Regions from separate parts of the Thermoanaerobacter uzonensis DSM 18761 genome, predicted to be linked through region 2. Evidence: a T-box and tRNA genes for the amino acid it is inferred to sense, from the RefSeq annotation. Region 2 holds a T-box; the other holds one or more tRNA genes.
The links. A T-box is a leader RNA that pairs with one kind of tRNA and senses whether it is charged. The one in region 2 lies ahead of ileS (isoleucine--tRNA ligase), so its partner is inferred to be a tRNA-Ile.
Positions count from the first base shown of each region.

Region 1 (11,255 bases), 98 kb from region 2:
TAGCGCTCTGACCAGCTGAGCTATAACCCCACTTTCTATATTTTTATTATACACATCCTCCTAAAACATGTCAATCACAAATTTTTTAATAAAAAGAAGGAATTTAAACGTTTAAATAGAATTTATAAATATAAAACCACTTACTTGTATAATAGCATATACTATATAGTAAAAACTGCTAAATAAGAATATCATTTTATGAAAAGAGGGATATCATGAATGACTTATTATCCTTAAGATGCATAAACACTACTTTGAGCGAAATTCTTAGCGACGAATACCTTTCCCTTATGAAGTGGGAAATAGAAAAAACCTCAGGAATTCACTTTATACAACATATTCTAAAATATGAAGACGATACTGAATGGTTTATCATTTTGAACGGAATTGAAAAAAACTCTCGCCTTTGGTTGACAATTTTCGAAGACCCTTATGAGCCAGTTAATAGAATTATAATTAATGAACTTTCTGTATCTTTTGAGGAAGAAATTAACAAAAAAGAACTAGGAAAACAAATTACAAAAACTGTTTCTGAGTTTTTACGCGATATTGGTGTCATTTCAGTATATTCTAATAATACATCTTTACCTTGGGAAGAATTAGGATTTGTGCTAGAAGAAAATAAATTATATTTTAGTTTAAAATAAAATCCCTCAAAAGAGGGATTTTATTTTGCTAATTCATATATAGCGTGGGCATAAATTTTTGCATTTAATATCAGATCTTCAATCTCTATATATTCATCTGCTTGATGTGCTAACTCTGGCTTGCCTGGGAAAACAGGCCCAAATGCTACTGTGTTAGGCATCTCCTTAGCGTAAGTTCCCCCCCCTATTGCTAAAAGCTCTACTTTCTGTCCCGTCTGTTCCTCGTAAACTTTGCTCAAAGTTTTTATCAAAGGATGGTCTGGTGGAAAATACAAAGGTGGTTGATGGAGCATGTCTTCTATTCTCATCCCATTAGTCTTGATTTTTTCTTCGAAAATATTCATCCAATCTTCATATTTATATTTCACTGGATATCTGATATTTAAACCTAATGCTCCTTTGCTTTCATCCAATTGGATAGTACCAACGTTAAAAGTCAATTCTCCTGTTTCATCTTTTAAGTATATCCCAAAAGTTTTCCCGTCTGTTTCCATTCCAACATTTGTAGCAAAGAAATGTATAAAATCTTTGACATCGCTATCCTCTAAATCTATTCTGTCAAGGAAGAGAAATAGCTGCATTATAGCATTCTTTCCTAAGTGCGGAAGACTGCCATGAGCCGAAACCCCTACTGACTTGATTACAAGCATTTCGCCTTTCTCTTCAGCCTTCAAATTGTAACCAGTCTCTTTTACAAAAGCTTCTAACTTATCTTTAATTTCTTTCTTTTTATCTGCTTCTTTTACCTTTAAGCCAGCTTCAGAATAGCCCGGCACTACATTGGGCCTTTCTCCACCTTTAATATATTCTATAACTATATTACTGGGCTTTTTATTAAAGTCTTTTACCACATTAAACATTGTTATTCCTTTTTCTGCATATATAATTGGATATTGAGCATCAGGAGTAAAACCCATAGTAGGAGCTTCATCGTGTTTTAAATAATAAGCAATTTCGTGAGAACCTGTCTCTTCATTTGTTCCAAATAAAATTCTCACTCTTTTAGAAAGCTTTAACCCAGCGTCTTTTATAGCTTTCAACCCGTATAAAGCAGCAATTATAGGGCCCTTATCATCTACAGTACCTCTTCCATATATCTTTCCCTCATGTATTTCAGCACCATAAGGTGGATGGGTCCACCCATCACCTTCTGGAACTACATCTAAATGTCCCAAAACTCCTATCATTTCTTCTCCTTCGCCGTATTCTGCATACCCTACATATCCATCCACGTTTTTAGTCCTAAAGCCTAAACTTTGTGCGATCTCTAAAGCTTTGTCCAATGCCTTCGCAACACCTTCTCCATAAGGCATACCTGGTTTTGGCTCATCTTGTACACTTTTTATCCTGACCAATTCTTGAACTGATTTTATAATGTCGTCTCTCATATTGTCTATGTAAGAATTTAAATTCATGAAAATCCCCCCAATAATTTGGTAATCACACCTCTATTATATATCTTTACTTAAATGTTTTCAATATTTTTCTATCTGCTTCCTATTTTCTTACCTATAACATCCCAAAAAGAAGGGGTTTCAAAGCCAATCCTCCACACACATATGCCATGTAAATTATACCTTTTAGCAACTTCTATCTTCTCAGCTAAAGTGGCAGAGTTTTCAAACCATACCTCTCTCGTTATTCCCGTGTTTTTGTCATAATAGACATAATAAGGCTCTTGGTATTGGTCGCTCCACTTTATTTGAATTCCTTGAATTTGTGCTTTTGTAAGTATTTCTTTTGTAGGACGAGAGAAACCACCACTTTTACTTGCAGGCCAATCATATCCATAAGTAGCTACTCCTAAACATATTTGTTCAGGTTTAAAACCTTCATTTAGTGCATCTTTGACGTTGTACTCCACCCACTGCTCAGGAGAAACAGGTCCCGGCGGTGAAGAAGCATTATGCCTATCATAGGTCATCAAAGTGACATGGTCAACTAAAGGCGCTAATTCGTGATAGTCGTATATACCTGATATTTCTTTAGGTACCTGATAATGAGGTATAACAGAAATATCAAGAATTTTGCCTTCTTTTTTAATAAAAGGTCTTATTTTACTCACAAACGCTGTTAGATAATCTTTATCTTTAATGTAATTTTTGGTTCCATGAGGAATAAACTCAAAATCTATATTGTAACCATCAAAATTATGTTTTTTTAACAAGGCCATTAATTGAGAAATAGCCTTTTCACGGATATTCGGATCCAAGAGAACTTCATCTTTGCTATTTGCCACATTCACCAGAGGAACTATCTTTATCCCTTGTTTTTTCGCATAATCCAGCGCCTGAGGATTTGTAGAATCTTTTACTGTCCCGTCTCCTTCTACAGTAAGCCATAATGGAGAAAGTGTATCAATATATCTTGAATATTTTACCAGTGATTGATATGAATTGTCTGGTCCAGCAGAATCAACATAAAATCCTACTATTTGAAGTTTTTTTACTCCTATCTTACTAAAAGGCTTAAAAAAAGGTTTTTGAATTGTATTTTTACATGCACTCAAAAAAATTGATATGGTAAACAGCAAAACTATCAAAATCAATACAAATCTTAGATTTTTCCACATAAAAAGATATAACCTCCTCATGTTGTTATGATTCGGTTATATCTTGTGAAAAAAAAATAAATTTATGTATAAAAATATTTTATTTTCAGTTTGGTGGAGATAAGGGGATTTGAACCCCTGACCTCATGCATGCGAGGCATGTGCTCTCCCTACTGAGCTATATCCCCATATGACCCATATAAGAAATGGTGGGGTTAACAGGACTTGAACCTGTGGCCTCTACGATGTCAACGTAGCGCTCTGACCAGCTGAGCTATAACCCCACTTATTGCTTTTTTATTATACAATTTTAATAAAAAGTTGTCAATATTTACGCTTTCTATATATAAGCTTTGAGCACCTTGCAATTTCCCTCTATTGTATAACTCGGTGTAGAAGCAGGTATTAATACAGTCTCTCCTGCCTTTAATTCAACAGTACCTTCATAAAAATAAATTTTACAATTTCCTTCTATAGCTGTTAAAGTGTTAAATTTTCCTTCTGTATCTATTTTTACCTCTTCATTTATTTCAATTATACTTACTTGAAAATATGGAGATTTAACAACATGAGATATGCGTCCGCCTCGTATTTCTTTAAATTCAGGTATTATTTTATCTGTCTTTAAATTAAAATTTATAACATTTAAAGCTTTTTCTATATGTAACTCTCTCTTCCTACCGAATTCATCTACTCTATTGTAATCATATACTCTATAGGTGAGGTCTGAATTTTGTTGAATTTCACAAATAAGTATGCCTTCACCTATAGCATGCACCATCCCTGAAGGTATGTAAATCACATCACCTGGCTTTACTTCTATTTCCTTTAAACATTCTTCTAATCTTTCTTCCTCCAATAGTTTTTTAAATTCTTCTTTTGTAGTTCCTTCTTTTAAACCGCACACAAGTTTAGCCCCGGGTTTTGCATCTATTATATACCACATCTCTGTTTTTCCAGAATCGCCATTTTCGTATTTAAAAGCATATTCATCATCTGGATGAACTTGGACGGAAAGTTTGTCTTGCGCATCAATTATTTTGATAAGTAAAGGAAATCTCTCATAATTTACCTCTTTACCATATATATCCTCAAAAAATTTGTAGGCTATATCACTTAGTTTTTGGCCATTAAATTCTCCACCTTCAATTACACTGACAGCAGTTCTATTGTCAGATATTGTCCACAATTCTCCAATTTTTTTACCCTTGGGAATATCAAAGCCAAATTTATCTCTTAATGCAGTACCTCCCCATATTCTCTCCATAAAAATAGGCTTAAATTTTAAAGGCTTCATCACCTATCAGCTCCTTTTTCAATTATTTTAAAAAGAGGATAAACCCAGCTATCCTCTTTTTAAAAATCATTATTCAGCAATTTCTAGTGCAATTTTTACCATATCCATAAAAGTCTTTTGCCTTTCTTCAGCTGTCGTTGCTTCTCCGGTAACCAAGCTATCGCTCACTGTCAATATTGTAAGAGCATCTACATTGTACTTAGCAGCCAGAGTATATAGTCCTGCAGTTTCCATCTCTACTGCCAAAACACCAAACTTCGCCCATAATTTCCAACTGTCTGGGTCATCATTATAAAAAGTATCCGTTGTAAGAATATTTCCTACTTTAGGTTGTATTCCTAACTCCATTGCTTTATCATAGGCTTTTTTCAATAATTTAAAACTTGCTGTAGGAGCATAATCCATACCATTAAATCTAATCTTATTTATTGCAGAGTCTGTTGAAGAACTCATGGCAATTACTATATCTCTGAGTTTGATATCTGGTTGCAAAGAACCACAAGTACCTATTCTTATGAGATTTTTCACGTTGTAACTGGTTATAAGCTCATTTACATAAATAGATAAGGAAGGTACTCCCATGCCTGTACCTTGAACTGATACTCTTTTCCCTTTATAATGCCCTGTAAAACCATACATTCCTCTAACTTCATTGTAACATTTTACATCTTCAAGAAAATTTTCTGCTATGTATTTAGCCCTTAAAGGATCTCCTGGCAATAACACTGTTTGAGCGATTTCGTTTTCTTTAGCCCCAATATGTATGCTCATCTGAATCTCTCCTTCTATAATAGTTTTGCCCATATATAATATTAGCAAAAAACAACTTTTAAATCAAACAAAAATTTATGGACCAAACAATTTTTAAATTTTGCATAAATAAAAAATAAAAAATACCACAGAATCATGGTATTTTAAATCCATGTGAGCAAGTCTATAAGCCGAGTTCTGTCGAGGATGGCCATCTATCTAGGGTGTCAGTTGCCTGACACTTCTAGCAGCATAACCCGAGGGAAACGGCGGGCCACCTACTCCCTCCTATTCGCCTTGCTCCAGGTGGGGTTTGCAGAGCAGACCAGTCGCCTGGTCTCTGGTGAGCTCTTACCTCACCTTTCCACCCTTACCTGGCATTCACAAGTTGAGTGCCAGGCGGTATATCTCTGTTGCACTTTCCTTGGAGTCGCCTCCACCGGGTGTTACCCGGCACCCTGCCCTGTGGAGCTCGGACTTTCCTCGTGCAAAATTGCAGGTGCAATTTTGCACGCGGCCATCCGACTTACTCACATGCGTTATTTCATATATATTTCTTCACATCAATCGAATATATATTATCATATATATTTATTTTTGTCAACCTAATTATAGAAATATAAAAGGATCTTTTTGACTTTCACTAACTAATACTTCTATTTCGTGTCCCTGTTCCTGAGTTTCATCAATTATATATTCTGCAATAAACCTGACTGCAATATTCTCCGTACCAAAATGTCCAGCATCAATTAAAGCCAATCCGAGGTGTTGGGCTTCTACCGCATCGTGATAGCCAATGTCTGCTGTTATTAAAACATCCGCTCCTTTAGAAACAGCTTTGTGAATAAGACTTGCACCGCTTCCACCACATACAGCCACTTTTCTAATCTTTTTATTTAGGTCTCCTACCACTCTTAAATTATTAATTTTAAGTTTTGTTTTTACTTGTAAAGCTAATTCTTGTAAAGTAGTTTCTGAAATAATTCCAATTCTTCCAAGCCCATATTCTTCTTTAACATTTTCCAAAGAATAAATATCATAAGCAACCTCTTCATAGGGATGAACATTCAGCATTGCAGTTACAACTTTTTCTAAATATCTCTGAGGTACTATAGTTTCTATCTTTACTTCTTCTGTCTTTTCTAGTTTCCCTATTTCACCAATAAATGGGTTTGTTCCTTCTAAAGGTCTATAAGTTCCAATGCCTCGCACCTGAAAAGTAGCATCACTATAATTCCCAATGAAACCAGCGCCTGCACTGCACATGGCATTTTTTACCACTTCTTCATATCCTTGCGGCACATAAACTGCAATTTTTTTATATCCTTCGGAATAAGTGACAGCCAAAACTTCCCTATCGTATATTCCTAGGACATTGCATAAAATATCATTCATACCATTTGGAGCTATATCAAAAGAAGTATGTGCTGCATAAAGGGAAATATCATTTTTAATAAGTTGTATTAACAAGGAGCCCACTGGATTATCAGCCCTGACATTTTTTATTGGCTTAAAAACTAACGGATGATGAGTTACAATCATATCTACTCTTTTGTCAATTGCTTCCTTAACTACTTCAGAAGTAGCATCCAAAGCTACTAAAACTTTTGAAACATCTTTAGAACCATCTCCTATTAACAATCCCACGTTATCCCACTCTTCAGCAAATTTACGCGGTGCAAGTTTATCCATTATGGAAGCTATTACTTGGCATTTCAAGCCCATTTATCAACACCTCGAATTTCTTTACTTTTTCCTCTAATTGCTTACGCTTTTCATTGGACCCTGGAAGTTTACTTATGATTTTCTTCATTTTGTCGATTTTATATTGTAAGAATTCTTCTAGTAGTGGATGTCTTTTTTGTAAGAGTTTTTCCCCTACTTCATAATATATGTGATTTTTGACTTTTTGTCTACCATGTTCTGCTACTATTATTTCATAATATTTTTGATTTTCCTTAACTAATTCCTCATCACAAATTTTGTATCCATTTTCTATTAAGTATTTCCTCAAGTCTGCTGAATCTCTCATAGGTTGAAATATAAATTTTTTGATAGTTTTTGCAATATTTTTTCCCTCATCTAGTATTTTTGTAATTGAAATTCCTCCAATACCTGCAATGACAACTATATCTACTTCCCCTGGCGATAAAACATTAAGACCATTCCCTAACCTTGTGTCTATCAAAGATTGCAAATTTCGCTTCTCAACTTCTTTTACAGCTTTACTTAATGAACCTTCATTTAAATCTGAAGCAATAACATAGGCAGATATTTTGTTTTCGATAAGGTAAACAGGAATAAACCCATGATCAGTCCCAATGTCTGCAACTTTTGACCCATGAGGAATGTATTCAGCTATTTTCCTTAATCGCTCTGTAAGTTTCATGTAATCCTCCTAAAAGTATAAAAAATAAAAAAGCATTTAAAGCTAAATGCTTTTTCTCTCAATGGTGGGCCTTCAGGGATTTGAACCCCGGACCAATCGGTTATGAGCCGACCGCTCTGCCAGCTGAGCTAAAGGCCCAAAAAGTGGCTCCTCAGGTAGGATTCGAACCTACAACCTACCGGTTAACAGCCGGTTGCTCTACCCTTGAGCTACTGAGGAATACAATAATAATTATACAGATTTTTGTCCTCTTGTCAAGAAGCTTATTTAATCAAGGAAATCTTTTAATTTTTTGCTCCTGCTGGGATGCCTCAATTTTCTTAATGCTTTTGCCTCAATTTGTCTTATGCGTTCTCTTGTAACATTAAATTCTTTTCCTACTTCCTCTAATGTTCTTGCTCGGCCGTCATCAAGACCAAATCTAAGTCTTAGTACTTTCTCTTCCCTTGGCGTTAGAGTATCAAGAACATCCATCAACTGTTCTTTTAGCATTGTATAAGCCGCAGCTTCTGCTGGAGCTGGTGCATCTTCGTCAGGTATAAAATCTCCTAAGTGGCTGTCTTCCTCTTCTCCAATAGGGGTTTCTAAAGATACAGGCTCCTGGGCTATTTTCATTATCTCTCTTACTTTTTCTTCTGGCATACCCATCTCTTTTGCCAATTCTTCAGCGGTAGGTTCGCGACCTAATTCCTGCAGCAATTGCCTTTGAACTCTTATCAATTTATTTATAGTTTCTACCATGTGTACAGGGATTCTTATGGTTCTTGCCTGGTCTGCAATAGCTCTTGTGATAGCTTGTCTTATCCACCATGTGGCATAAGTACTGAATTTGTAACCTTTCCTATAGTCAAATTTTTCAACTGCTTTGAGTAATCCTAAATTTCCCTCTTGTATCAAATCTAAGAAAAGCATTCCTCTTCCTACATATCTCTTTGCTATGCTTACAACCAATCTTAAATTAGCTTCTATAAGTCTTTTTTTAGCTTCTTCGTCTCCTTGTTCGATTCTTTTTGCTAATTCAATCTCTTCTTCCGGAGTTAGAAGAGGAATCTTGCCTATCTCTTTCAAATACATTCTAACAGGGTCATCTATACTGATTCCTTCAGGAATAGAAAGGTCTAAGTCTAAATCTTCTTCAGTTATTTCTTCCTGACGAGGTTCTTCCCCAACAATTTCAATTCCCATATCTTCAAAAGCATCATATACTTTCTCAATTTGGTCGGGATTTAAATCAATATCTTCTAAGGAATCCATTATCTCATTGTAGGTGAGCATCCCAGTTTTTTTCCCTTTATTGATAAGTTCTGTAATTGCTTCTTTAGATAATTCTTCGTTGTTCATAGGTTTCCCCTCCCTATGGGTTTCTTTCTTTTTAGCCATTTTTTATCTTTAGCATCTCCTTTTCACAATTTTGTAATTCTATTAAAAGTTGCCTTTCTTTCTCTATATCCCCCACCATATGAGCCTCATTTATAGCTCTTTTGATGCTCTCTCTTTTAACCGCCAAGCTGTTAATGAGAATCTTGTTTATAATATCATCAATAGCTTGCTCAGTAATATTTTCACTCTCGTAAAAAGCTTTAATAATATCGTTAAAATCAGATATAAGATTTTCCTCTTGTAATAAATAAACAATATCATTTATTTGAGTTTTGTTTCCATCTTCTAACCTTGACATTATTTCTTCAAAAATTGGCCTTAATTTAACATTCTCAAGCATATCGGCGGTAATTGTTTCTTTCACTTTTTTATAAAGATTATTATCATACAAGAGCAATGCAATTAAGTATTTTTCTGGCGATATTTTACTACTACTGTATATATTATGCCTTATATTACCAGCTATATACATATTTTTTTGATTTTTTTCAATTTCCCTATTGACAAAATGACTAACCTCTGTTCTCACTGCATTCTCAGGTATTTGAGCAACTTTAGCTACTGAAGAAATATAAACTTCTCTTTTCACTTCATCAGAAAGTTTTGCAATATCTTTTGCAATTTTTTTAACATATATTATTCTATCTTGAGGATTATCAAGGTCAAGATTTTTTCTATATACTTTTGCTTTAAACTCAATTAAACTATCGGCATTTTCTATTAATTGATTAAATGCCTCTACTCCATTCTTTTTTAGAAACTCATCAGGGTCTTTCCCATGAGGTATAGTTAATACTTTTATATTTAAATTCAATTCATCAAGAATGTCAAGTCCCCTTAATGCGGCACTAATACCAGCTTCATCAGCATCATAAGCAATTACAACATTTCTTTTATACCTTTTTATGAGTCTTGCTTGGTCCTCTGTCAAAGCAGTCCCTAAAGATGCTACAGCACAATCTATTCCAGCCTGATGTAAGGAAATAGCATCCATATATCCTTCTACAATTATAAATTTATCTTGTTGTGTTTTTTTAGCAAAATTTATTGCAAATAGGTTTTTCCCTTTTTTAAAGACTTCCGTCTCCGGAGTGTTCAAATATTTAGGCAAACTATCGTCAATAGAGCGTCCTCCAAAACCTATAATATTACCCTTTACATCTATTATAGGAAACATCATTCTATTTCTAAATCTGTCATAATAGCGGTTATTTTTTTGAGACAAAAGTCCTGCCTTTACCAAAAAACTTTCTGTATAGCCTTTTTCCTTTAAAAAATTTAAAAGTCCGTTTCCTTGAGGTGGGGAATAACCTATTCCAAATTTTTTAATCGTTGCTTCTGTCAAACCTCTTTTTCTTATATAAACTAAGGCCTGTCTACCTTCTTCAGAAAAAAGCTTATTATAAAAATACATAGCTGCTAATTTATTTATTTTGTATATTTCGTCAATAAGTTTCTTTTTTTGGTACTCCTTTTCTGTCAACTCAATTTCTTCAAGAGTTATTCCCACTCTATCTGCTAAAAATTCAATTGCTTCTTTAAAAGTCAAATTTTCAATATCCATTATAAAAGTAACAACATTTCCACTAGCATTACAGCCAAAGCAGTGATAAACCTGTTTTTCTTGACTCACCATAAAAGATGGAGTTTTTTCTCTATGAAAAGGACACAGACCTTTAAATTCTTTTCCCGCTTTTTTTAGTTCTAAATACTCTGATATAACATCTATTATGTCATTTGCTTCAATCACTCTTTCAATCATTTCTTTTGAGTAAGCCATCAATATCACCTAATTATTCTATTCGACAAAAATTGTTAAATTCCTCTTTACAAATTAATTTATTAGTGACGACCAATATATATTCGACAAAAGATTCAAAAATCCTTCTGTTGTTAATTAAATTTTTATTAAAATCAAAAAATATTTTACTCAAACCAGGGACTGGGTAAAAAAATCTCTTTGTATTTTAAAATAGCATATTTGTCTGTCATACCAGCAATATAATCAGCAACAGCTCTTTCTCTTCCATAAATCTCAGCAAGTTTTATAAATTCTTGAGGCATCTTGTCAATATTGTCATAAAAGTAATAAAATAACTGTTCTACTATTCTTTTTGCTTTTTCCTCATCTTTTTTAGCTCTTGATCCTATATAAACTTTTTCGAACAAAAAATTTCTTAAACTATAAGTAGCCTCATAAATCTCTTTGCTCATTGAAACTTTCGGCTTTCCAAAGCTATT
Region 1 covers NZ_FQUR01000010.1:54,161-65,415, reverse strand. The annotation lists tRNA gene BUB32_RS06075 (tRNA-Val) at 1-30, opposite strand, end outside; gene BUB32_RS06070 (hypothetical protein) at 216-647, shown strand; gene pepV (dipeptidase PepV) at 668-2,062, opposite strand; gene BUB32_RS06060 (glycosyl hydrolase family 18 protein) at 2,134-3,219, opposite strand; tRNA gene BUB32_RS06055 (tRNA-Ala) at 3,311-3,386, opposite strand; tRNA gene BUB32_RS06050 (tRNA-Val) at 3,406-3,482, opposite strand; gene manA (mannose-6-phosphate isomerase, class I) at 3,539-4,495, opposite strand; gene deoD (purine-nucleoside phosphorylase) at 4,565-5,266, opposite strand; RNA gene rnpB (RNase P RNA component class A) at 5,417-5,778, opposite strand; gene BUB32_RS06030 (Nif3-like dinuclear metal center hexameric protein) at 5,855-6,970, opposite strand; gene BUB32_RS06025 (tRNA (adenine(22)-N(1))-methyltransferase) at 6,930-7,634, opposite strand; tRNA gene BUB32_RS06020 (tRNA-Ile) at 7,697-7,772, opposite strand; tRNA gene BUB32_RS06015 (tRNA-Asn) at 7,779-7,853, opposite strand; gene rpoD (RNA polymerase sigma factor RpoD) at 7,902-8,975, opposite strand; gene dnaG (DNA primase) at 9,007-10,794, opposite strand; gene BUB32_RS06000 (deoxyguanosinetriphosphate triphosphohydrolase) at 10,941-11,255, opposite strand, start outside.
Region 1: it encodes a tRNA-Ile, which carries the amino acid that the T-box ahead of ileS (isoleucine--tRNA ligase) is inferred to sense. The anticodon was not compared.

Region 2 (11,255 bases):
TATAGATTTTGACCTGTAATATAATTCTGCCACGTACTCAATTTGAATACTTATATTAAAAGCATTAGGCAAATCTTCAGCTCCTACCAAAAGTCCGTGATTGGCTAATAGCACAGCTTTTCTATCCTTCATAGCCTCAAAAGCGTTTTCTGCCAATTCTTTTGTACCAAAAGTTGCATATTTAGCACATCTGACATTTGGTCCTGCTAAAGCCACAAGGTAATGAACTGGTGGAAGGTCCCAATGTAGACAGGAAAGAGTTGTAGAATATACTGGATGAGTGTGTATAATAGCGTTTATGTCTTGTCTGTTAGCGTAAAAAATTCTGTGCATCTCATACTCTGAAGAAGGAGTCCTATTACCTTCTATTACATTACCATTTAAGTCCATTACTACTACATCCTCAGGCTTAATTTCAAAATAATTCATTCCTGAAGGAGTTATAGCCATCAATCCTTTTTCCTTATTGTAAATGCTTAAATTCCCTCCTGTACCTCTTGTAAGATTAGAATTTATAAGTTTTTTGCCATAATCTACTATTTGTTCTCTTTCTGATTTTAATAGCACTTTTATCACCCCATTTTTAATATGTGCTCTAGTGTAAATGATTTTACAACTTCTACTAAAGCCATCATATAATAATGCAAACAAAGTGTCAACTTACAAAAATTTAGGTATCCTGCCTTAGCAGAATACCTTTTCCATGTTATTTTTTCCCTATTAACTCCTTCGCCCTTTTCCCAACATTATACATTACTTTTTCCACATCTGCGGTTTTTATTTCTCTATTTTCCATTATTATTTTGCCATTTATTATCACTGTATCCACATCTGATGCTTGAGCAGTATAAGCTAAAGCAGAAATTAAGTTGTGGTGTGGATAAAAATGCGGCTTGTCAATATCAATAATCACTATATCCGCTTTTTTTCCCACTTCGATGGAACCTATCTCTTTATCCCACAATAAAGCTTTAGCGCCATTGATTGTCGCCATTTTTAGAGCTTCCAATGCCGGTACAGCAAGAGCATCGTAATTTAACGCCTTATTAATAGTGGCAGCAAAATGAACCTCTTCAAACATGTTTAAGTTATTGTTACTGGCTGGGCCATCTGTCCCCAAAGCTACGTTTATTCCTTTTTTTAGCATTTGATCCACTGGAGCAAAACCACTGGCTAACTTGGCATTACTGGTAGGATTGTAAACTGGTGATACCTTCATTTCCTTTAATATTTCAATGTCTTCATCGCTTATATGAACACAATGAGCTGCTATAGTTGGAACATCAAACACTCCTATGTCCTTTAAATGTTTCACAGGAGATTTTCCATGCTTTTGTAAACTTTCTTCTACTTCTTTTTTTGTTTCTGATACATGAATATGAATTCCTGTATTTAACTCCTTAGCTAACTCTACTACTTCCTTTAAATAAGAGGAGCTACAGGTATAAGGTGCATGAGGACCCACCATTACTTTGATTCTTCCCTCCGCTTTATTATGCCAGGTATTATAAAGTTTTCGCGTATCTCTTAACTTTTCCTTATTTATTTCAGCGTCACTTTCTTCTATAATACCCCTTGTCAACACTCCTCTTATCCCTACTTCTTCTGTTGCTTTAGCTACTTCATCCATAAAAAAATACATATCGCAAAAAGTAGTAGTACCAGAATAAATCATCTCTATCATACTCAATAAAGAACCCCAGTAAACGTCTTCTGCTGAAAGTTTAGATTCAACGGGCCAGATATGTTTGCTCAACCAATCAAATAACGGCACATCATCTGCATAATTCCTAAATAAAGACATTCCCAAATGAGTATGAGCATTTATAAGACCCGGCATTGCAATTTTTTTTGTTCCATCTATGACTCTGTCAACTTTTATATCCGGATTAATTTCTCCTATGTAAGTTATCGTGTCACCTTCAATATAGATATTGGTGTTTTCCATAAGTGGCTGTTCTTCTTTCATAGATAGCAAAGCTACATTTTTTATAAGCAAATTCATAATATCCCTCCTCAAAATAATGTTTAAAAAGGGGAAAAATCCCCTTTTTAAACTTGTGTTTGCTGCTCAATGTGAGAAGCACATCTTGCACAAATAGTTGGATGCTCTTTTATAGTTCCTACTGTTTCACTGTACATCCAGCAGCGTTCGCATTTTTCCCCAGGTGCATGGCTTACCACAATCTTCAAATTATAATCTTCACTTTCATAAGCATTTTGAGGAACAGGTTCTTCTGGTTGGTGAAGTACCATTTTTGAAACTATGAACACATATTCGAGGTCATTAAAGCCTTTAAAGAAATCATAAAGCTCTTGAGATGGATATATATCCACTTGTGCCTCTAAAGAATGACCTATCTTTTTGTCAGTTCTCGCTATTTCAAGAGCTTTAGAAATATCTTTTCTTATGTCAAAAAGTTTTTCCCATTTTTCTATTATATAAGGATTATTGTATTTTTCTTGGACCTTTGGCCAATCAGCTAACTGAACACTTTCAAAATTATTTTGACTGTCGTGCTTCATATATGACCATATTTCTTCTGAAGTAAATGTAAGCACTGGTGCTATCAACCTTACAAGAGTGTCTAAAATAATGTAAAGTGTCGTTTGAGCCGCTCTTCTCTCTTTAGAAGTAGCAGGATAAGTGTACAATCTGTCTTTTAAAATGTCCAGGTAAAGGCTACTCATATCTACTACACAGAAGGTATGAACCAGATGGAGAAAATCGTAATACTCATATTTATCAAAAGCCTCTGTAAGCTCTTCAACTACTCTGTTAAGCCTAAATAAAGCCCATTTATCTATCTCTAAAAGCTCTTCGTAATGGAGCATATCCTTATCAGGGTCAAAGTCATAAAGATTGCTTAACAAGAACTTACTAGTGTTACGTATTTTTCTGTACGCTTCTGTCATCTGTTTTAAAATCTCTTGTGAAATTCTCATATCTGAAGTAAAGTCAGCAGAAACAGCCCAAAGCCTCAAAATATCCGCTCCATATTCTTTTATAACGTCTGCTGGGTCAATACCATTCCCTAAAGATTTTGACATTTTCCTTCCTTCACCGTCTACAACAAATCCGTGGGTCAATACGTTTCTATAAGGTGCTTTTCCACGTGTTGCCACAGATGTCAAAAGAGAAGACTGGAACCATCCTCTGTGTTGGTCTGAACCTTCTAAATAAAGCTCTGCAGGCCACTTTAGGTCAGGATGAGTTTGCAGCACAGCTGCATGGCTGGAGCCTGAATCAAACCACACATCCATTATATCTGTCTCTTTCCTAAACTTTGTAGAACCGCATTCGCAAGTAATCCCTTTTGGCAATATCTCTTCAGCTGACATTTCAAACCATGCATCTGAACCCTTTTGCCTGAAGATCTCTTTAACTGCATTTATTGTATCATCGTTTATAAGCGGTTTCCCACACTTTTCACAGTAGAATATAGGAATTGGCACACCCCATACCCTTTGCCTTGAAATACACCAGTCTCGTCTATCTCTTACCATGTTAGTTATGCGCTCTTCGCCCCATGAAGGATACCAATTAACTTCTTTAATAGCTTTTAGTGCCTCTTCTCTAAATCCTTCCACAGAAGCAAACCACTGTTCTGTCGCCCTAAATATTATTGGACTTTTACATCTCCAACAGTGAGGATATGAGTGAGTAATACGGGTTTCTGCTACTAACGCATTAGCTTTTTTCAAGTCTTCCTTTATGACCTTGTTAGCCTCTTCATAATACAGACCAGCATATCCTGGCGCTTTATCTGTAAAATATCCCTTATCATCTATTGGATTTAAAGCATCAAGACCATATTCTTGCCCAACTAAAAAATCTTCTTCACCGTGGCCGGGAGCAGTATGAACACATCCAGTACCAGCTTCTAAAGTTACATGTTCACCCAAGATTATTAAAGAATCTCTGTCATATAAAGGATGGGTAGCCTTCATGCCCTCCAAATCTTTTCCTTTAAATACAGCAAGTATTTCATAATCTGAAAGGTTAGCTTCTTTCTTTGCAGTATCTAACATATCTTTTGCCATTATATATACTTCGTCTCCAAACTTTGCAAGCGCATAATCAAACTCTGGATTTAAAGCAATTGCAAGGTTAGCTGGAATAGTCCATGTAGTAGTTGTCCATATTATAAAATACACATTATTAAGATTCTCAACAATTCCCTTGAATTTCCCTAAATCATCTTTAACTCTAAATTTTACATAAATAGAATCAGAGGTTTCATCAAAGTATTCAATTTCTGCTTCTGCCAAAGCAGTCTCACAGCTGGGGCACCAATATACAGGCTTTAGACCTTTATAGATATAGCCTTTTTTAGCCATTTCACCAAATACTTCTATCTGTTTAGCTTCATACTCCGGATTCAAGGTAAGATAAGGATTATCCCAATCTCCCCTTACTCCCAATCTTTTGAATTGAGCTTTTTGCTTTTCAATCTGAGAAAAAGCAAAATCCCTACACACTTTTCTAAATTCTGTAGGACTTACTTCATGCCTTTTTATACCTAAAGTTTTTATGGCTTGCTGTTCAATAGGAAGACCGTGTGTATCCCAACCTGGCACATAAGGAGCATCATAACCCCTCATTGTTTTGTATTTCACTATAATGTCTTTTAATACCTTATTCATAGCAGTTCCAATGTGTATATCTCCATTAGCATAAGGCGGCCCATCGTGTAAAATATATTTTTCCTTGCCTTTATTTTTCCCCAATGTTTTATGATAAATATCCATTTCTTCCCATCTTTTTAATATCTCTGGCTCTCGTGTTGGCAAATTAGCCTTCATAGGAAAATCTGTCCTCGGTAAATTAAGTGTCTTGTTGTAATCCACTGAACATTACCTCCTCTTCAAATATTATCTTTCAAACTAAAAATAAAACTTCTCGTCAGGGACGAGAAGTTCGCGGTACCACCCTACTTATTAAGACAAAGAAAAACTTTGCCTTAATCTCTCAATTTAAGATAACGGGAAACCCGGCACAGCTTACTCCTATTTCAGCCTGCAGCTCCGAGGTGATTTTCAGTAGAAACGAACTTATTGGCTCGCACCTACCGCCAACTCTCTGGAAGTTGCTTCTACTTACTCGTCCTCATCATAGCTTTTAACAATATTTTTTACACAATTATATAATACCACAAGTTTTTCGTCAATAGTATGCATATCTCATGCAGTCAGAGCAGATTTCACTTTTACCCCAGGAAGACTACCAAGTTTACCAGTAAGAGCCCCTATTTCATCCGTTGTACCATCAACTATTAAAGCGATAACCGATACTCCCCTATCTTTATAGGGTATACCCATTCTTCCTACAATAATGTGGCCGTACTCACTCAATATGTGATTTACCCTATCCGCCACATTTTCTCTATTTTGAATCAATATTCCAACAACCCCTAATCTATTCTGCATCCTTCTCCTCATCCTCATCTGGAATCAATTCTTTCTCATCTATTGAAAGTATTGATTCCAACTGGGCTTCTAAAAGAGATTTAAATTTCGCTTTAAAAACATTTAATTGCTTGCGATATCTTTCTAACTCCATTCTTATTCTCACAACTTCTTGATTTGCCTTCTCTAATATTTTTTCTGCATTTTGTTGTGCATTTTGTATGATAAGTTGAGCTTCTTTTTCTGCATTTCTTTTCAATTCCTCTGCAGTATTTTGAGCAACAATCAAAGTATTGTTTAAAGTATTCTCCATATTTATGTAGCTTTGAAGTTTTTCATTCATTATATTAATTCTGTCTTTTAACTCCGCATTTTCTTTGTATAACATTTCATAGTCTTCCATAATTTTATCCAAAAACTCGTCCACTTCCTCTTCATTATAACCCCTAAAAGACCGCCTAAATTCTTTATTATGTATATCCATAGGCGTCAGCATAATATTACCTCCTTTTCTTTTGTAACATTATATAAACCTTAGAATATGTACAGAAACGCGACCTTTTTTTGTATTACCTCTCACTTCTTCTAATTTAATTCTTCCAAAACCACGTAAAGAAATTACATCCTCCTCTTTTACTTCTGAAGAAGGGTCTTCTGTATACTCCCAATTTATTTGAAGAAGACCGGACTTTATAAATTCTGAAGCCTTCGTCCTTGATATGCCAAAACCTGCAGCTGCTACACTGTCAACCCGTAGTGAGGCTACGGTAGAAAAAATGTCCTTGTACTTTATTTCAGGTTCCAAGACATTTTTCAAGTCAATTGAATTAACTCTTACCTTCTCTTTCCCGACTTTAAAAAGGTTCATAAGTACATAACTTTCCACATCTTTATGTAACAATATGTCACATTTATCCTCTTTTACAATTATATCGCCTATTTTTTGTCTTTTTATCCCCAACCCTAAAAGTGAACCCAACACATCTCTATGAGATATCTTAGAAAAATCACCTTCAATTCTTACAGCGCAAATAGGGGTATCTTCCGGCTGTAAAAAATCGGGGTAAATAATTGCTATCTTTCTTTCTGCTAAAGGATATCCCCCATCTAGATTATAGTTTATATCTTGCTGTCGATACTTTAATATAGTTTTTTCAAAAATTTTTTGTTCAGAGAGGCTTAAAAAGTCTGTATATTTTACTCTTTTAGATTTTAAAACGCCCTTAATTATGTCTTCAAATCGGGATACAGTAAATTCTTTGTCCATCATATATACCTCATCAGTAATAATACTAATTTAAAAACTAAAGGACGAACTAAATACTGAATCACCAAAATCGCCAAAACTGGCGAAAAATCTATCATTAAATTTCTTCCAATAGAAGACCTAAATTGTAATGCCCTAAAAGGCTCAAGTATTGGTTCTGTCGTTACGATCACAAAGCGAGAAAGTGGATTTGACATATTTTCCATTCGTAGCAAAGATAAAATAACCCTTATCAATATAAGCCAATTTATAACTTCAAAAAAATAATCTAATGCTGTTAAAATTGCAAAATTTACAGGCAAAATCATTTCCTCCTTATCAATTTAGATGGTATAAAGAATTTACTTCATCTTTTATATCCCCTGTAATATCAAAATTCTCAGGTGCAATTAAAAATATATAGCCAGATATCTTCTTTATCTCTCCATTAAGAGCATAGGCTGCACCGCTTAAAAAATCCACTAATCTTTGAGCTTCATTTTTATCCATCTTTTGTAAATCAACAATCACCGGTTTTTTATTTTTTAACTCATTACATATATTCATTACTTGTTCAAACTTTTCTGGCTTTAAAATCAAAACTTTTACTTGGGGCTGTGTATGAATATTGACAATTTTAGGCTTTCTATCGTAAGGTATAACAGGTTGTAAAGAGTCTACTTCTTCTTTCTCTTCTTCTGGCTCATCGATACCAAAGAAACTCATTAATTTATCAATCACTTTTGAAGACATTAATTATCCCTCCACATTATATTGTCTTTGCCCAAAAATAGAAGTGCCAATTCTAACAATATTCGCCCCTTCTTCAACTGCTACCCAATAGTCATTGGACATGCCCATTGACAAAAATTCTACTTGTACATTATGTTGCTTAATTTCTTTTAGCTCTTCAAATAGCTTTTTCATCTTCCTAAAATAGGGTCTTACCTCTTCTGGTGGAAGGTAAGGAGCTATTGTCATAAGCCCTCTAATTCTTATATTATCATATTTTCCCATTTCTTTAACAAAATTATGCATTTCTTCAGGAGGAATTCCATATTTACTTTCCTCTCCACCAATATTGATTTCCACCAAACAATCTATTATGAGACTTTTTTGTTTAGCCCTTTTGTCTATTTCTTCTGCCAGTTTGATACTATCTAAAGAATGTATCAACTTAACTTTGTCAATAATGTATTTCACTTTGTTTGTCTGTAAATGTCCTATAAAGTGAAATTCTACCTCATTTTTTAAATAAGGATACTTTTCATTTAACTCTTGAACCTTATTCTCACCTATGTCAGTTATTCCACAAGCAATAGCCTCTTTTATAGTTTCAACACCGAAAGTTTTAGTAGCTGCCACAATTAATATTTCCTCCGGATTTCTATTTACCTTTAATGCATGCTCTTTTATGTTTTCTTTTATCTTTCTTATATTTTCACATATAGTCGTATTTATCCCCCCTTATTTGCTCAAGTAATCCTCTCCATTTACCGCTATTTCGTCATACGCTTTTAACCCAGATGTTTTATCAACGCTTTCTACAATCGCATATTTGCCATCTGTAGCCTTTATTACTACTTCTTTAAAAGTAGGAACTTTGCCATTTTTTATTACAAAAACTCCTTCTTTTCCTTCTTTTTGTACAATAGAAGAAAGAGGTATTTTAAGTCCATTGTACTCTTTAACTTTAATTTTAACATCTATTTTAGAGGTTTTATAAAAATCGGGATATTCATCTATCATCTCAATTATTCCTATATATAATTTATCGTCACCTTTGTAGGTTTTTATAACTTTTCCCCGCAATTCACCACCATAATTATCAATCAAAATTTTCACATTACTATCTTCTTTTAATAAGTCCTGTTGTTTTTCATTTAAAACCAACGCTAAATACCACTCCAAATTATCCACTATTTTTACAAAAGGGTAATCTCCTTTTACTTCTGTGCTAATTTCTTTGGATTGAAAGTTTAAATTTTCAAGCTGTGTCGGATTTAAATTGAACATATTTCTTTCATTTAGAATATTCTCACTGCCATCGAAATAGTAACTTACAATTCCTGATTCTGGTGAATTTACAGTAATCATATTTTTTTCTACATATTTTTCTAAATACTCCTTTTGCTCTTTTAAGCTTTCAATCTTTTGAAGTATTATTGGCCCTTTACTTAAAATTTCTTCTTTTTTGGCTTTTAAGTCTTCAATCCTTTTTTGTATTTTATCTGCATTAGGCCTACCCTGTTGTATCGCATTTTGATAATTTTGCTCTTCTTTTTTTATTATGTTGTCTAATTTTTGAATATCTGAATAAAAAGGTATATTAGTATCCTGATTTTTTAGTTTTCTATCTATCTCCTCTAATTGATGTAGTTTTTCTTCATCAAAATCGGCAGAATAAACTTCCACAATAGGAGTACCTTTCGGAATTTTTTCTCCACTTTGTACAAGTTTTTTTATTTTGCCATCGAAAGGAGCATTTATCAACATTTCATTCTTTATAACATATCCTTGGGCATTAAAGGCTATTGAAATACTTCCATAAGTCACTACTGTAGTTTCATTTTTGTTTGCAAAAGTCGTTATCCCTACTTTACTTATGTAAACTATCACCAATAATATAACTATAATTTTAGCTAACCTTTTCACATCTCTCACCTTATCAATATATTCTATATAAATGCCGATTTTCCTTCTACAAATTTATGCATATATTCATTTTATCACAGTTTTCAATATTTTTATAGACAAATTAAGGAGATTGGCAAAATGCCATCTCCTTTCAGTTTGTTGACAAAGTTAAAAAATCTTCAAAGGAGATATTTTGCATCGTCACTCCGATGTTCCAAAGCGACAAAACTAAAGCTCGACCTTCAGGCTCCGGCAGGGTACCGGGCACAATCGGCCTCCTTGCCTTAAGGTGCCCGCCTTCGCCATCCATGGCTTCGGCCCTGCCTCCACCCTCGGTCTTACTAAGTTTTGTTATCGCTTTGTAACAAGTCACTCCTTATGCAAAATATCTCCTTTACGAAAGTTTGTCTACAGTCTGTAAGGAGATTGGCAAAATGCCATCTCCTTTATGTTTACTCTACCGGTTCTAATCTCGCAGTAAAATGCCTTAATATTGGCGGCTCATAAGTAAATCTATATCCTTTTATTTTATCTCTTCTTGCATAAACTCTTTTTACAGCTTCTGCTATAACATCCATATGGCTGTTAGTGTAAACTCTCCTTGGAATTGTAAGGCGCACAAAATCTAATTTTGGAAGTATCTCTTTTTTAGTAACAGGGTCACGGCCAGCAAGCAATGCTCCTACTTCTACTGCACGAATACCAGCTTCTATATAAAGCTCTACGCAAATTGCATGGGAAGGAAATTGTTCTTGGGGTACATGAGGCAAAAACTTTTTGCCATCTATGAAAACAGCATGTCCTCCTGTTGGGTATTGAATCGGTATCCCTGCATCTCTTAGTTTGCCACCCAAATACTTTACCTGATTAATTCGCCATGCTAAATAATTTTCATCTAGGACTTCTTCAAGCCCTCTTGCCATAGCTTCCATATCTCTACCAGCAAGGCCACCGTATGTTACAAACCCTTCCATAGGAATGAGCATTGTCTTGACATTGGTGAAAAGTTCTTCATCATCTTTTATGGCAATAATTCCACCAATATTTACCAGTGCATCTTTTTTCGCAGACATTGTAAAACCATCTCCATAAGAAAACATCTCTCTCACTATTTCTTTAATAGATTTGTTCTCATATCCCTTTTCTCTCTGTTTTATAAAATAAGCGTTTTCTGCAAATCTGGCCGCATCAAAGAAAAGCTTTAATCCGTATTTATCCGCTATTCTCCGCACTTCTTTGATGTTCTCCATGGAAACAGGTTGTCCACCAGCACTGTTACAAGTAACAGTTGCCAAAATAAATGCTATATTTTCTGGCTTTTTGTCTTTTATGAAATTTTCTAAAGCTTCGAGGTCAAAATTACCTTTAAAAGGATGATAATTTTCTGTGTCTTCTGCTTCTTTTATCACCATGTCTACTGCAATGCCCTCTGCTAATTCTATGTGAGCTTTTGTAGTATCAAAATGCATATTTCCCAATATATATTGTCCTTTTTTAATTAACAATGGAAATAAAACCTTTTCAGCACCGCGACCTTGATGAGTTGGAACAACGTAGTTGTATCCAAAAATATCTTTAACTACTTTACAAAGGTGCAAATAATTTCTACTTCCCGCATAGGATTCATCCCCCAGCATTATGCCAGCCCATTGGTAATCACTCATGGCAGAAGTACCACTGTCAGTCAAAAGGTCAATATATACATCATCTGACTTTAACAGAAAGAGATTGTATCCTGCCTCTTTAATAAGCTTTATGCGCTCTTCTCGAGTTGTTATCTTAAGTGGCTCTACCATTTTGATTTTATAAGGTTCTGCCATTTTCGTTAAATCATCATACATAAAAAAACACCCTCCTATTTTTATTTCCCCAGCTTGTAATCGTTTAATAATTCTTTAAAAAAAGAGAAAAATTTATCTATGAGCAACGACTTCTATTTCTATAAGAGCACCCTTAGGAAGAC
Region 2 covers NZ_FQUR01000010.1:151,732-162,986, reverse strand. The annotation lists gene BUB32_RS06615 (L-fuculose-phosphate aldolase) at 1-567, opposite strand, end outside; gene BUB32_RS06610 (amidohydrolase) at 707-2,005, opposite strand; gene ileS (isoleucine--tRNA ligase) at 2,053-4,851, opposite strand; T-box leader at 4,906-5,126, opposite strand; gene BUB32_RS06600 (TM1266 family iron-only hydrogenase system putative regulator) at 5,185-5,430, opposite strand; gene BUB32_RS06595 (DivIVA domain-containing protein) at 5,420-5,905, opposite strand; gene BUB32_RS06590 (YlmH family RNA-binding protein) at 5,933-6,679, opposite strand; gene BUB32_RS06585 (YggT family protein) at 6,676-6,978, opposite strand; gene BUB32_RS06580 (cell division protein SepF) at 6,995-7,408, opposite strand; gene BUB32_RS06575 (YggS family pyridoxal phosphate-dependent enzyme) at 7,412-8,116, opposite strand; gene BUB32_RS06570 (biotin/lipoyl attachment domain-containing protein) at 8,123-9,310, opposite strand; gene BUB32_RS12960 (hypothetical protein) at 9,444-9,602, opposite strand; gene BUB32_RS06560 (tryptophanase) at 9,745-11,133, opposite strand; gene BUB32_RS06555 (RidA family protein) at 11,206-11,255, opposite strand, start outside.